DNA from 2 places in the Dysosmobacter sp. Sow4_B12 genome. Region 2 is predicted to be linked to the other one. Evidence: riboswitches for the same ligand, from Rfam matches in the RefSeq annotation. Region 2 holds a riboswitch; the other holds the start of a gene.
The links. Region 2 has a riboswitch for magnesium ahead of mgtE (magnesium transporter). Riboswitches for the same ligand answer to the same signal wherever they lie in the genome.
Positions count from the first base shown of each region.

Region 1: linked by a shared signal. The riboswitch ahead of mgtE (magnesium transporter) and the one ahead of mgtE (magnesium transporter) in region 2 are both predicted to bind magnesium.

Region 1 covers NZ_JBQKKR010000014.1:16,560-23,885, forward strand. Annotated here, with positions in the region: gene ACTQ4R_RS11030 (hypothetical protein) at 1-332, shown strand, start outside; gene ACTQ4R_RS11035 (S-layer homology domain-containing protein) at 418-2,919, opposite strand; gene mgtE (magnesium transporter) at 3,113-4,123, opposite strand; M-box (ykoK) riboswitch at 4,364-4,525, opposite strand; gene recQ (DNA helicase RecQ) at 4,580-6,385, opposite strand; gene ACTQ4R_RS11050 (sugar-binding transcriptional regulator) at 6,530-7,326, shown strand, end outside.
Region 2 covers NZ_JBQKKR010000011.1:53,860-61,185, reverse strand. Annotated here, with positions in the region: gene ACTQ4R_RS10065 (HIT family protein) at 133-555, shown strand; gene pyk (pyruvate kinase) at 707-2,446, shown strand; gene mgtE (magnesium transporter) at 2,492-3,865, opposite strand; M-box (ykoK) riboswitch at 3,971-4,132, opposite strand; gene ACTQ4R_RS10050 (JAB domain-containing protein) at 4,304-4,978, shown strand; gene uvrB (excinuclease ABC subunit UvrB) at 5,092-7,062, shown strand; gene ACTQ4R_RS10040 (MmcQ/YjbR family DNA-binding protein) at 7,273-7,326, shown strand, end outside.

The DNA.
Region 1 (7,326 bases), on a different contig from region 2:
TGGAGACCTTGCCCGCGCAGCTGGGATGCTCTTACGGCGGCACGCTCATCAAGGGCGACATTTTCGGTCTCAGCCTTATGAACGACAAAAACCGCCGGAAGCTGCTAGTTCCCTTCACGGAGATGGGCCGGTATTACGCCCGGACCGGGTATTTCGACAAGGCCGCTGTGAACCGCTTTGCCGGCCCGGAATATCTGCCAAAAGCCCAAATTCGAATGTTCCGCCTCATCGGACAGCCCGTTCAGCGTCTCTTTATGGGGCATATGGCCGGGAAGATGGGCTGCCAGACGCGGCTGGACGCAAAACCCTACGGTGCCTTTGTCCGCAGGTAAGCGGTCTTTTTCAGAAATCAACATAAAAGTCCCGGGGCATGACTTGCGTCGTCCCCCGGGACTTTACTTGCCGAGACGGAAGCGGTCACTCCCGGTACTGCTGCATCCGCCAGACGATGGCGGAGATCTGGCCCCGGGTCAAGGTGTTGTTGGGCTTGAAGGTGCTGGTGCCGTTGGAGAAATAGCCCTCCACGATACCGGCGGCGTTCAGCGCCCGCACATAGGGGTCGGAGGTGTCCGTGAAGGGATTCACGCTGGACAGGTCGGAGATGCTCAAGCCCAGGGCCTTGGCGGCCAGCTGCGCCATCTGCTGGCGGGTGATGGCGGCGTTCAGGTTCACGCTGCCGCTGACCAGGCCGTCAGCCTTCGCGGCGGCCAGATAGCCGCTGAACACGTTGGAGTCCGTGGGCGCCTGGGTCTGGTATCCGGCGGCCAGCATAATGAGCTTCAGCGCCTGTCCCCAGGTGACCGACTTGTTGGGCTGGAAGGTGCCGTTGCTGTAACCGTCGATAACGCCGGCATCAGACAGCTCCGTCACGTACTTATAGCACCAGGTGGCGGAGGTGACATCAGAGAAGGTCTTGACCTTGTTCACCACGCCGATGGAGAACACACCGCTGGCCACAGGGCTGCCGCTGCTGCCGTAGGCCACATAGGGGATCTCCACAGAGCCGGTGAAGCCACTGGCGGGCACGAACTGCAAAGAGCTGATTTCCGAATAGCTGTACAGGCTCGTGGTGGTGGCCTTCTTGCTGGAGCCGGCATACACGGTGCCCTTGGAGGAGGCGGGCAGCTGCAAAAGCTGGATGCAGTCAACGCCGTCACCGGTGGCGCCGGCCACCGCGATGGAGATGGATGCCGCCGGGAAGGTCACGGAGCTACCGGAGGTGGTGGTGCCGTAGATTTCGGACATGCTCTTGGAGGTAACGCTGATGAGAACGCTGCCGGAGGCGGAGCCGCCGTCCGTGCTGTACGCGGTGAAGGGGATCTCCTCGCAATAGTTGCTGCCGCCGGGGATGTAGGTCAGCTCACTAAGAGCGTAATCACTCTTGGAAGAGGGGCTGAAATACAGGGAAATGCTCTTGCAGGTGGAGTCTGTGATCCGCTCCGAAGAGGTCCCGTAGGAACTGGCGCCAAAGAAGTTATAGTACAGGCTGCCCACGGCAGGCGCATCCGTGATGCGCACATACGCCAGCGTGCTGCCGGGGCGCGTTTTCTTCATGAAGCGGGCAAAGTCGTTGGCGTTCAGCTGGACGGAATTGCCGGAGGTGATGCGGTAGATGATGTCGCCTGCGGCGGCGCCATCAGAGGAAGAGCCGGAATCCGCCTCGCCGATGCGGATGACCAGCTTGCCGTCGGCGTAATCGTCGTCGCCGCAGGCACGGAACTTCATCGTCACCGTGCTGCCATCGGCGTCATCGTCCGCCACGAAGGAAAGACCCTTGATGGGATAGTCGCCGTAATCGTCGCTGCTGTAATAGAAATCGTAGTCCTCCAGTTCGCTCTTGCTGAAGGATTCCTCTCCCTTTTCATCATAATCGTAATACAGCACACCGTTGGAGGTCTTATAGGAGCTGTCGGGATAGAAGGTCACATACCGGAAGGTATCGTCACACTCGTCCTCGTAAAACTCCTTGAAGTCCGAGCGGTCAAAGGCCACCTCGTCACCGGCGTCCACATCATAAGTGATGTCGCCCTTACTGCTACTGCTGCTACTGCTGGAGCTCACTTTGCCGATGCGGATCTTCAGCACGCCGTCAGCGTAATCATCCTCGCCGCAAGCGCGGAACTCCAGTGTCACCGTGCTGCCGTCGGCGTCGTCGTCCGCCACGAAGGACAGCTTGTTGAGGGGATAGTCGCCGTAGGCGCTCTTGCTGTAATAGAAGTCGTAATCCTCCAGGTCGCTCTTGCTGAAGGATTCCTCGTCCTTTTCGTCATAGGCGTAATACAAAACACCGTTGGCGGTCTTATAGGAGCTGTCGGGATAGAAGGTCACATACAGGAAGGTGTCATCGCACTCGTCCTCGTAGAACTCTTTGAAGTCAGCGCGGTCAAAGACCACTTCCTCTCCGGGGTCCACATCATAGGTGATGTCGCCCTTACTGCTACTGCTGCTCTTGGTATCCGCCTCGCCGAGCCGGATCTCCAGCACGCCGTCGGCGTAATCGTCATCGCCCCAGGCGCGGAACTCCAGCGTCACCTTGCCGCCGTCGGCATCGTCATCCGCCACGAAGGACAGCTTGTTGAGAGGGTAGTCGCCGTAGGAGCTTTTGCTGTAATAAAAGTCGTAATCCTCCAGGTCGCTCTTGGTAAAGGATTCCTCGTCCTTTTCGTCGTAGGCGTAATACAAAACGCCGTTGGAGGACTTGTAGGAGCTGTCGGCCTCAAAGGTCACATACCGGAAGGTGTCGTCGCACTCATCCTCGTAGAACTCTTTGAAGTCCGCGCGGTCAAAGACCACTTCCTCTCCGGGGTCCACTTCATAGATGATGTCGCTGGAGGCCGCCGACGCCGCCGGGACCATGCCCACCACCAGAGCCGCCGCCAGCACACACGCCGTCAGCTTCTGCTTTACAATGCCTTTCATTTTGACTTGATTCCTCCGTTCCTGGATACTTCAGCCAACGGACAAGCCACTGGCTGATAGCTGGCTTTTATTATACATCAACCGCCTATGGACTGTCTTGCGAATTTGTAAATTTTTTTCATTTCTTTTCCCGGCGCTTGACTTGCCCGTTTCCATACGTCTGTAACCGCCGTGCCTCCCGCGCTTTTTTCCGCTAAATCCCCAACAGCCAGGAGGCCATCTGGAAATAGACCAGCAGGGACAGGGCGTCCACCACCGTGGTGATGAGGGGGCTTGCCATCACCGCCGGGTCAAAGCCCAATCTCTTGGCCAGGATGGGCAGCAGTCCGCCCACCAGGTCCGCCAGGATGACTGTGACCGCCAGCGTCAAGCTGACGGTAGCCGCCACAGCGGTGCCGACGCTGCTCATCACCAGCAGCCGAAGAAAATTCACCGCCGCCAGCGCCAGGGCGCACAGGCCGCTGACCCGCAGCTCCTTCCACAGGACCCGCAGCCAGTCGGCAAAGCGGACCTGGCCCAGGGATAAGCCACGGATGACAGTCACCGAGGACTGGCTGCCGCAGTTGCCGCCGGTGTCCATCAGCATGGGGATAAAGGCGGTCAAGGCCACCTGGGCGGCCAGCGCATCCTCAAAGTGGGAAATGATGCCGCCGGTGAGCGTGGCGGAGAGCATCAGCAGCAAAAGCCAGGGGATGCGGTCCAGGAAGAGCCGGGCCGCCTTGCTCTCCAGGTACGGCTTTTCCGAGGGCATCATGGCGGCCATGCGCTCCATATCTTCCGTGGCCTCCTCCTGCAAAACCGCCATGGCGTCGTCAGCGGTGACCACGCCCACCAGGCGGTTCTCTCCGTTTACCACCGGCAACTCCAGCAGATCGTACTCCTCCATCAGCTGGGCGGCCAGCTCCTGGTCATCCTCCGGCTGGAGGGTGACAAAGGGGTGGGACATGACGCTCTCCACCAGGATGCCGCCCCGGGTCAGCAGCAGGTCCCGCAGCGCCACCTGGCCCAGGAGGGTGTAATCCTCCCCCACCACATAGCAGTGGTTCATATTGGCATCCGGCAGGCCCACCTGGCGGATGCGCTCAATGGCCTCGTTCACCCGGCAGCGGGGCGGCAGTACCACCGGCTCCGTCCACATGATGACAGCCACAGTGTCCTCCCCCACGGGGCGGACAGATTCAAACAGCTTCTCGTTTTTCAGCATGATCGTACCTCCTTGTTTTCCGGGAGCCGCAGCTCCATTCGACAGGGAGGCCGGACAAACCGCGCCTAACCGGGACAGACGCCTGGGGGCAGACTGTCCTGACGGCTGTTCCGGTCAAGGGCTTTCCAGTTGTCTGGCCTTCGACTGCCCGCGTCCATCTCGTTCACCTCACTTGTTCTTAACATCAATCAAAAAGACGCATGCCCCAACGGTGGGCATGCGTCTTGCTTCTGCGCTGTCTTTGACCTGCCACCGTTCAAGCTTCAGCTTCGCCGGGCGGTGAAATCGCATTAGGTCATGCCTTGCTTTCGACAAGCCCTGTTCAAACCATCGCGTGATGTCTCCATCACTTTGCGGCAGCGATCCATATCCCTGCGGTAGCCTTACCTACCGGACGCATTTTGATTGTAAAAACACTATATCCGAATTTTCTCCCGCTGTCAACCCACAGCCGTTTTAAAACTTTCGGATCTCCTCCAAGAACTGTTTTCCATACCGCTCCGCCTTGGCGCTGCCCACGCCGCCCACGGCCCGCAGCTCCGCCATGGTGGCGGGACGGCGGACCGCCATCTCCCGCAAGGTCTTGTCGCTGAACACCATATAGGCCGGGATGCCCTGGAACCGGGCGGTCCTGGCCCGCAGGCTCCGCAAATGCCGGAACAGCTCCGCGTCCTCCCCCTCCAGCTCCATAGGGATGGGACGGGAGGCAGGCAGTTTCTCCCGGTCGGACCGCATCAGCAGCGGCGCGGCGCCGTACACCACGTCCTCCGCCTTCTCCGTCAGCCGCAGCACGGGATAGGGACCGGCACTGGCCTCCAGCACCCCCGCCTCCAGCAGGCAGCGGATGCGCTCCCGGACCTCTGCCTGGGTCAGTTCCTTTAAAGCACCGTAGGTGGCCTCCCGGTCCATGTGGTACTTGCGGACCTTGTCCGTCACAGCGCCGCAGAGGGTCTCCGCGATGACGCCGGCGCCGAAGCATTGGCCTGTCTCCGCGATGCAGCGGACGATGAGCTTCGCTTCCCGGGAGATGTCCACCTCCTCAAAGTTATGCAGGCAGTTATAGCAGGTGCCGCAGTAGTCCGGAGCGGATTCCCCGAAATACTGCAGGATGTACTGCCGCAGGCAGTGGCGGGTCTGGCAGTAGCCCGTCATCTGCCGCAGGCGCTCCCTGTCCCGCTCCCGCAGACGGGCCGCCGTCACGGCGTCCAGATCCTCCCGGGGCTCACTGTGCTCGATGAGGTACTGGGCCGTCCGCACGTCCTGGCTGCTGTACAGCAGGATGCAGCTGGAGGGAGCGCCGTCCCGGCCGGCCCGGCCGGCCTCCTGGTAATAGCTCTCCATGTCCTTGGGCATGTTGTAGTGGATGACATAGCGGACATCGGACTTGTCGATGCCCATGCCGAAGGCGTTGGTGGCCACCATGACCGCCGCCCGGTCATAGAGGAAATCCTCCTGGTTTTGCAGACGCTCCTCCGGCTCCAGTCCCGCGTGGTAGCGGGTGGCGGCGATGCCCTCCTCCCGCAGAAAATCGCAGACCTCCTCCACAGTCTTCCGGGTGGCGCAGTACACGATGCCGCACTTGCCGGGCCGGCTGCGCACCAGCTCCAAAAGCGCCGCCCTCTTGCCGGAGGGCTGGCGCACCTCGAAATACAGGTTCTCCCGGTCAAAGCCGGTAGTGACGGACAGCGGTGATCTCAGCTCCAGCAGCTTCAGAATGTCCGACCGCACATCCGGCGTGGCGGTGGCGGTAAAGGCCCCCACCGGCGGCCGCTTGGGCAGGGCGTTCACAAAGGCGGGGATGTTTAAATAAGACGGGCGGAAATCCTGGCCCCACTGGGAGATGCAGTGAGCCTCGTCCACCGCCACCAGGGAGATGTCCGCCGTTTCCGCAAAGGCCCGGAATCCCTCTGTTTCCAGCCGCTCCGGCGCCACGTAGATGATCTTGTACCGCCCGGCCTTGGCCCGGTCCAAGGCCAGCAGATACTGGCGAAAGGTGAGGCTGCTGTTGAGATAGGCTGCCGGCACCCCCATCTGCACCAGAGCCGTCACCTGGTCCCGCATAAGGGACACCAGGGGCGAGACCACGATGGTGATTCCCGGCAGCAGCAGGGCCGGGACCTGGTAGCACACAGACTTTCCCGCTCCGGTGGGCATGACGGCCATCACGTCCCGGCCGGAGAGCAGGGCGTCGATCACTTCCTTCTGGCCGCCCCGGAAGGCGTCGTATCCGAAATAGGTTTTTAAAGCTTCTTCCTTGGTCATGGTTCTGATTCCTTTCTGTTTCCGTGCCATTGTACCACAGGCGGCGGCAAAATGATACCGCCGCTCCCGTTTTTCCCGGAGCCGCTGTTGCATTTGGTACATTTCTGTGATACTGTAACATATGTAACCAAGGAGGTGGAAACCATGCAGGACAAGACGGACAAGCTGCGGCGGCTGGCACTGGTGGCAAGACGCTATTATTTGGAGGACAAAAAGCAAAGCGACATCGCCGCGGAGCTGGGCGTTTCCCGCCCTCTCATCAGTAGGATGCTCAGTGAGGCCCGGGAGCTGGGGGTAGTGGAGATCACCATTCACGCTCCCGGTGAGACCGCCAACGCCCTTTTGCGCCGCTTGGCGGAGACCACCTTCCTCCACGGCGGTGCCCTGGTCAGCGACGGCGGAGACGACGGCCAGACCAATCTCGCCCTATGCCGGGAAACACTGGCACTGCTGGAGCGACTGGAGGCCCGACAGGTGGGCATCGGCTGGGGGCATTTCATCGGCCAGCTGGTGTCCTTGGTGGAGGCGGAACCGCCGAAGCACAGCGGCGTGAAGCACCTGTTCCCCCTCCTGGGCAACGCGGGCTTTCCCATCCGCAATTACCACTCCAATGAAAATGTCCGCATCCTGGCGTCGGCCCTGGGGGCGGAGCCTCACTTCCTGTACCTGCCCGCCCTGGCGGAAAGCTGCGAGGAAAAGGAGGTCCTCTGCGCCACGGAGCTGTACCGCCAGATGGACCAGCAGTGGCGGCAGATGGACACCGCCTTGGTGAACATCGGCAACTATCCCTCCACACCGGATTTCGCCTCCGTGGCCCGGTACGGTCCTCTGCTGCAGCGGCAGCGGGCCTGCGGCCGTCTGCTGGCGTACTTTTTCAACGAAAGCGGCCAAATCATCCGCTCCGACCACGATTTTGCCATTCAGCTGCCCATTGAGCACCT
Region 2 (7,326 bases):
TTTCCAGCTTACCACATCCCGGTCCAAAAATCCACAGAGAACCGCTTTGATTTTTCTTGACGAAAAACCGCCGGCGGTTGTATGGTAAGAAAAAGGGGCTTATCCCCAATCCGGAATCAGGAGGAAAATGACATGGGTTGTTTTTACTGTGACGAACACCACGAGGGCCGGGAGGCCATTATGTACAAGGTGGGCCAGATGAAGGCCGGCACGCTGTATCTGTTTAAGGACCAGGCTCACAAGGGCCGCTGTGTGCTGGCGCTGAAAAACCACCGCCGGGAGCTGTGGGAGTGCGAGCCCCAGGAGCGGGCGGATTTCGCCGAGGACCTGGCCCGGGCCTCCAAGGCCATCCAGGACCTGTGGGGCTGCACGAAGCTGAACCTGGCCTCCTTCGGCGACGCCAATCCTCATCTCCACTTCCACATCGTGCCCAAGTACGAGGGCGGCTTTGAGTTTGGCGGCGGCTTTGAGATCACCAACCCCCAGCCGGTGCACCTGGCGGAGGAGGAGTACCAGAGCATGATCGCGGAATTGAAAGAAAAACTGGGTATCTAATCGTTTAGCTTTCAAAGTGCGGCAGAAATGCCGCACTTTTTTCTGGCAGCTTTACGCAAATTTTTGCGTGATTCCTCTTTTCTGGGGGCGGCATCTGTGGTAGAATGCTATTCGGTGAAATTTGTTCCTTTCAAGAAAGGTGGTAATAAATATGAGAAAAACCAAGATCGTCTGTACTCTGGGACCCGCCACGGACCGGGAGGGTGTTTTGCGGGAGATGCTGCTCTCCGGCATGAACGTGGCCCGCTTCAACTTTTCCCACGGTGACCACGCCGGCCACAAGGCCCGGTTGGACACGCTGAAGGCGCTGCGGAAGGAACTGGACCTGCCTGTGGCCGCCATGCTGGACACCAAAGGCCCCGAGGTGCGGCTGAAAAGCTTCAAGGACGGCTCTGTGGAGCTGAAGGAGGGCTCTGAGTTTACCCTGTGCACCAACGAGGTGGAGGGCGACGAGACCCGCTGCTCCATCACCTATAACGACCTGCCCGGCGATGTGAAGGCCGGGGACGCCATCTTGCTGGACGACGGCCTGGTCCGCATGACCGTGCTGGAGACCACGCCCACCACCATCCGCTGCAAGGTGCTCAACAGCGGCGTCATGAAAAATAACAAGGGCGTCAATATCCCCGGCGTCCGCCTGTCCATGCCCTATGTGAGCCAGCGGGACCGGGAGGATATCCTCTTCGGTATCCGGGAGGGCTTTGACTATATTGCCGCCAGCTTTGTCCGCACCGCCGCGGACATTCGGGAGCTGCGGCAGATCCTGGACCAGAATAACTCCCACATCCGCATCATCGCCAAGATCGAGAACCGGGAGGGCGTCAGCAACCTGGCGGACATCCTGGCCGTGGCCGACGGCATCATGGTGGCCCGGGGCGACATGGGCGTGGAGATCGACTTCACGGAGATCCCCGTTATTCAAAAGGACATGATCGCCCAGTGCGTGGCCTGCGGCAAGCCGGTCATCACCGCCACCCAGATGCTGGACTCCATGGTGGAAAATCCTCGCCCCACCCGGGCGGAGATCACCGACGTGGCCAACGCCATTTACGACGGCACCTCCGCCATCATGCTCTCCGGCGAGACCGCCGCGGGCAAGTACCCGGTGGAGGCGGTGCGCACCATGGACGCCATCGCCCTGCGGACGGAGGCCAACATCGACCGGGCCAAGCCGTTGAAGGTCTCCGGCAAGGAGCGGCTGTCCATCACCACCGCCATGGCCCACGCCGCCTGTACCACCGCCATGGACATCGGCGCCGACGCCATCCTCACCGTCAGCCAGCGGGGCGTCACCGCCCAGATGGTCAGCCGCTTCCGGCCCCAGACCACCGTGGTGGCCCTGCTGCTGGACGAGCAGGTCCGCCGGCAGATGAGCCTGTACTGGGGCGTGGAGGCCATCATGATGCCCTATGCCAGCAGTTCTGACGAGCTGGTGGATTTTGCCGTGGAGGCGGCGGAGAAGGCCGGAATCGTGAAAAACGGCGATCTGGTGGTGGTCACCGCCGGCGTGCCCGTGGGCGTGGCCGGCACCACCAATATGATCCGCGTCAAGCAGGTGGGCGGCTCCCTCATCAACGCCACCGGCATCGGCGGCAAGAAGGCCAGCGGCCGCCTGTGCGTGTGCCGGGTGCTGGACGATGTGGCGGAGAAGTTCCGCCCCGGTGATGTGCTGGTGGTGCCCTATACCACCAACGCCCTGCTGCCCTACATCCGCGAAGCCGCCGCCGTCATCACGGAGGAGGCCAGCGCCGACTGCCACACCGCCACCGTGGGCCTTACCCTGGACAAGCCCGTCATCGTGGGAGCGGTAGACGCCACCCGCCGCCTGACGGACGGCCTGCGGGTGTCCGTGGACTGCGGCCGCGGCGTGGTCCAGACCCTGCCGGAATAAGAAAAGCAAAAACAACCCCCGCCCATTGGCGGGGGTTGTTTTGGTTCAAACGCCCAAAATCAGGGAGGCGAACTGGAAGTAGATCAAAAGGGACAGGGAGTCCACAATGGTGGAGATGAAGGGAGAGGCCATGACGGCGGGGTCAAAGCCCACCTTTTCCGCCAGGATGGGCAGGGAGCAGCCCACCAGCTTTGCCACCATCACCGTGCCGATGAGGGTGGCGCACACCACCAGAGCCACCGTGGGGGTGACGGTGGGGTTGTGGAGCAGCCACCGGTCCACCAGCATCATTTTTATGAAGTTGGCTGCCGCCAGACACAATCCGCAGCAGATGGACACCCGGAACTCCTTCCACAGCACCCGGACCAGGTCCGAGAACCGCACCTCCCCCAGGGACAGGGCGCGGATGACGGCGGTGGAGGCCTGGGTGCCGCTGTTGCCGCCGGTGCCGGAGAGCATGGGGATGAAGGAGGTGAGGATGGCACAGGAGGCCAGGGCGCTTTCAAAGTGGGTGAGGATGATGCCGGTGAAGGTGGCGGAGAGCATCAGCACCAGCAGCCAGGGGGTGCGGGCCTTCCAGGTCTCCAGAGGGCCGGTTTTCAGATAGGGCTTGTCAGAGGGCAGAATGGCGGCCATCTTCTCGATATCCTCGGTGACCTCCTCCTGCAGAACGTCCATGGCGTCGTCCACGGTGACGATACCCACCAGACGGTTTTCCGTGTCCACCACGGGAAGGGCCAGAAAGTCGTATTTGCTCAAGGCCCGGGCGGTGGATTCCTGGTCATCCAGGGTCTGGACGGAGATGAAGTTGCGCTCCATGATGTCGCCGATGATGTCGTCGTCATCCGCCAGCAGCAGCGTCCGGATGGACAGCAGGCCGATGAGGTGGCGCCCCTCGTCGATGACGTAGCAGACGTTGATGGTTTCCTTGTCGGGGCCGGTGCGGCGGATGCGCTTGAGGGCGGCCTCCACCGTCATGTCCTCTTTCAGGTCCACAAACTCCGTGGTCATGATGCTGCCGGTGGAGTCGTCGGGGTACTTGAGGATCTCGTTGATGCTCTTGCGCATCTCCGGGTCGGAGTGCTTGAGGATGCGCTTGACCACGTTGGCGGGCATCTCCTCCACAATGTCAACGGTATCGTCCAGATACAGCTCGTCCAGCACTTCCTTCAGCTCCGTGTTGGAAAAGCTCTGGATCAGCAGCTCCTGCTGGTCGGAATCCAGCTCCACGAATACCTCCGCCGCCAGCTCCTTGGGCAGCAGGCGAAAAACCAGAGCCACCTTTTCATCCAGCTCGCCGCACAAGGCGGCGATGTCCGCCGCCTCCATGGGCAAAAGGAGGTCCCGCAGGTCCGCGTATCGTTTTCGGGCGATATACTCCTCGATCTTCTCCAGCAGCTCTTCCCGGTTTTCTTCCAGCTCAAACACGCCGCGCGTCCTCCTTTCCGGTTTCAGTGAAAAAATAAATTCCCTGCTCGCCCGGAACGGTGCGACCAGAGAATGTCCCTTTCCCGGAGGACCTGCGCCCTCCGCCACCGTTCAAGCTTTAGCCTCACAAGGCGGTGAAATCGCGTTAGATGATACCTTCGTGTTCGATATCGCCTGTTCAAACCAACTCATGATGTCTCCATCACTCCGCGGCAGCGATCCATATCCCTGTGGTAGCCTTACCTACCGGACGATATGTAATTTTTTGTTTTCTTCGTTTATATTATGCCAAAAAATTACGGCTGTCAACCCGAAGGACGGCTGATTTGGAATTTCCCGGCCCGAAAACCGCTTGTCGCCTGTGGGGCGGCGTGGTATAATAGGACATTCCGAAGAAATTGCGGCTTGGAGGAAGGGCGGGAGGCGCGCATGGGTATTCACGACGGACACAGAGAGAAGATGCGGCAGCGCTTTTTAAGCGGCGGACTGGACCATTTCGCGGACCATGAGGCCCTGGAGCTGCTGCTGTATTACGCCATCCCCCGGCGGGACACCAACCCCATCGCCCACGCCCTCATGGAGCGGTACGGCTCCCTGCCGGCGGTGCTGGCCGCCCCGGCGGAGGACCTCGAGAAGGTGGACGGCATCGGGGAAAACGCCGCGGTGCTTTTGAAGCTGGTGCCCCAGCTGTACCGCAAGGCCCGGCTGGCGGAGGCGGAGCAGGAGACGGTCCTCAACTCTTCGGAGCGGGCCGGCGCGTATCTTCTGGAGCGGTTCGTCGGCGAGACCCATGAGGTGGTCTACGCCCTGTACCTGGACCGGAAGGGCAAGCTCATCGCCTGCCGTCACCTGGGGGAGGGCGGCATCTCCTCCGCCGGGCTGGACATCCGCCGGCTGTTGGAGCAGGCACTGCTGACCTCCGCCAGCGCCGTGATCCTCTCCCACAACCACCCCAGCGGCGTGGCGCTGCCCTCGCCGGATGACTATGTTGCCACAGACCGGGCAAAATCAGCATTGCAGAGCATCGGCGTCCAGCTGGCGGACCACATCATCGTGGCGGACAACGACTTCGTGTCCATGGCCGACAGCGGGTATCTGCTTTGAACCGCCCCGGCTTTTGCCGAAGCGGGAAGAACAAGTATCGAACATATGTTGCATTCAAAAGGCGGCTATGGTATCATAAATGCGCAAACAAATAAGCTGCTTGGGAGGACGACATGCCAAAATTTCAAGTCGTTTCTGAATACCAGCCCTCCGGCGACCAGCCGCAGGCCATCGCGGCGCTGGCGGAGGGGATCGAAAACGGACTGAAGGAGCAGGTGCTGCTGGGCGTCACCGGCTCCGGCAAGACCTTCACCATGGCCAAGGTCATCGAGCAGGTGCAGCGCCCCACCCTGGTGCTGGCCCACAACAAGACCCTGGCGGCCCAGCTGTGCGCGGAGTTCAAGGAGTTTTTCCCCAACAACGCCGTGGAGTATTTTGTGTCCTATTACGACTATTACCAGCCGGAGGCCTATATCCCCCATACGGACACCTACATTGCCAAGGACGCCTCCACCAACGACGAGATCGACCGGCTGCGTCTGTCCGCCACCTGCGCCCTGCTGGAGCGGCGGGACGTGATCGTGGTGTCCTCCGTCTCCTGCATCTACGGCCTGGGCGAGCCGGATGACTTTGCCAAAATGGTGGTATCTTTGCGGGTAGGCGCCCAGTGGGACCGGGACGAGCTGCTGCGGCGCCTGGTGGAGATCCGCTACGAGCGCAACGACATCGCCTTCGAGCGGAACATGTTCCGGGTCCGGGGCGACACGGTGGAGATCTACCCCGCCTACTATAAGGACAAGGCCATCCGGGTGGAGTTCTTCGGGGATGAGATCGACCGCATCAGCGAGATCACGCCTCTGACCGGCGCGGTGAACCGGGTGCTGAACCACATCGCCATCTATCCCGCCAGCCACTATGTCACCACCAAGGGCAAAATGGACCGGGCCATCGGCGAGATCCGCCGGGAGCTGGAGGAGCAGGTGAAGGTATTCACCGACAACGACCAGCTGGTGGAGGCCCAGCGCATCCGCCAGCGGACAGAGTACGATATGGAGATGATGGCGGAGCTGGGCTATTGCTCCGGTATCGAGAACTACTCCCGCATCATTTCGGAGCGGCCCGCCGGGTCCGCCCCCATGACGCTGCTGGACTTCTTCCCGGATGACTTTTTGCTGTTTGTGGACGAATCCCACGTAACACTGCCCCAAGTGCGGGCCATGTACAACGGCGACCGTGCCCGGAAGGATTCCTTGGTGAAGTACGGCTTCCGCCTCCCTTGCGCCTACGATAACCGCCCGCTGAAGTTCGAGGAGTTTGAGGAGCGCATCGGCCAGGCGGTGTTCGTCTCCGCCACGCCGGGACCCTATGAGCGGGAGCGGGCGGACCAGGTGGTGGAGCAGGTCATCCGCCCCACGGGCCTGCTGGACCCCCGGGTGGAGGTGCGTCCCGTCACCGGGCAGATCGACGACCTCATGGAGGAGATCAACGCCCGGGCCAAGCGGAACGAGCGGGTGCTGGTGACCACCCTCACCAAGAAGATGGCCGAGGATCTGACGGAGTTTTTCAAAAACGCCGGCATCCGGGTGCGGTATATGCACTCCGACGTCCAGACCATCGAGCGGATGGAGATCATCCGGGACCTGCGGTTGGGCGAGTTCGACGTGCTGGTGGGCATCAACCTCCTGCGGGAGGGCCTGGACCTGCCGGAGGTGAGCCTGGTGGCGGTGCTGGACGCCGACAAGGAGGGCTTCCTCCGCAGCGAGACCAGCTTGATCCAGACCATCGGCCGCGCCGCCCGAAACGCCGAGGGCCTCGTGATCCTGTACGCCGATGAGATCACCCCCTCCATGCGGGCGGCTATGGATGAAACAGCGCGCCGCCGCACCATCCAGGACGCCTTCAATCAAGAACACGGCATCGTGCCCAAGACCATCATCAAGGGGGTCCGGGAGGTGCTGGAAATTTCCAAGACGGCGGAGAGCGGCACCGGCGGCAAGGGGAAGAAGCGCAAGCTCACCGACCAGGAGCGGGCCGCGGAGATCGCCAAGCTGGAAAAGGAAATGAAAGAGGCCAGCAAGATGTTGGAGTTCGAGTACGCGGCGGTGCTGCGGGACCGCATCATCGAGCTGCGGGGTGAGAAATAGCCTCTTTCATTTCCGAGATCAATTAAACAGAAGGGCTCCCGCGCGAGCCCAACGAAGTGGGTCGCGTGGGAAAAGGAGCGGCAGCGAAATGAGAGAGCTTTCGGCGCAGCCGGAAGCGAGGGATATGGAGCTTGCCGCGACGCGATGCTGGAGTTCGAGTACGCGGCGGTGCTGCGGGACCGCATCATCGAGCTGCGGGGTGAGAAATAAATGCGATACGAATGGTTGGACGAATACCTCCTCTCCCTTCCGGGGGCGGAGAAG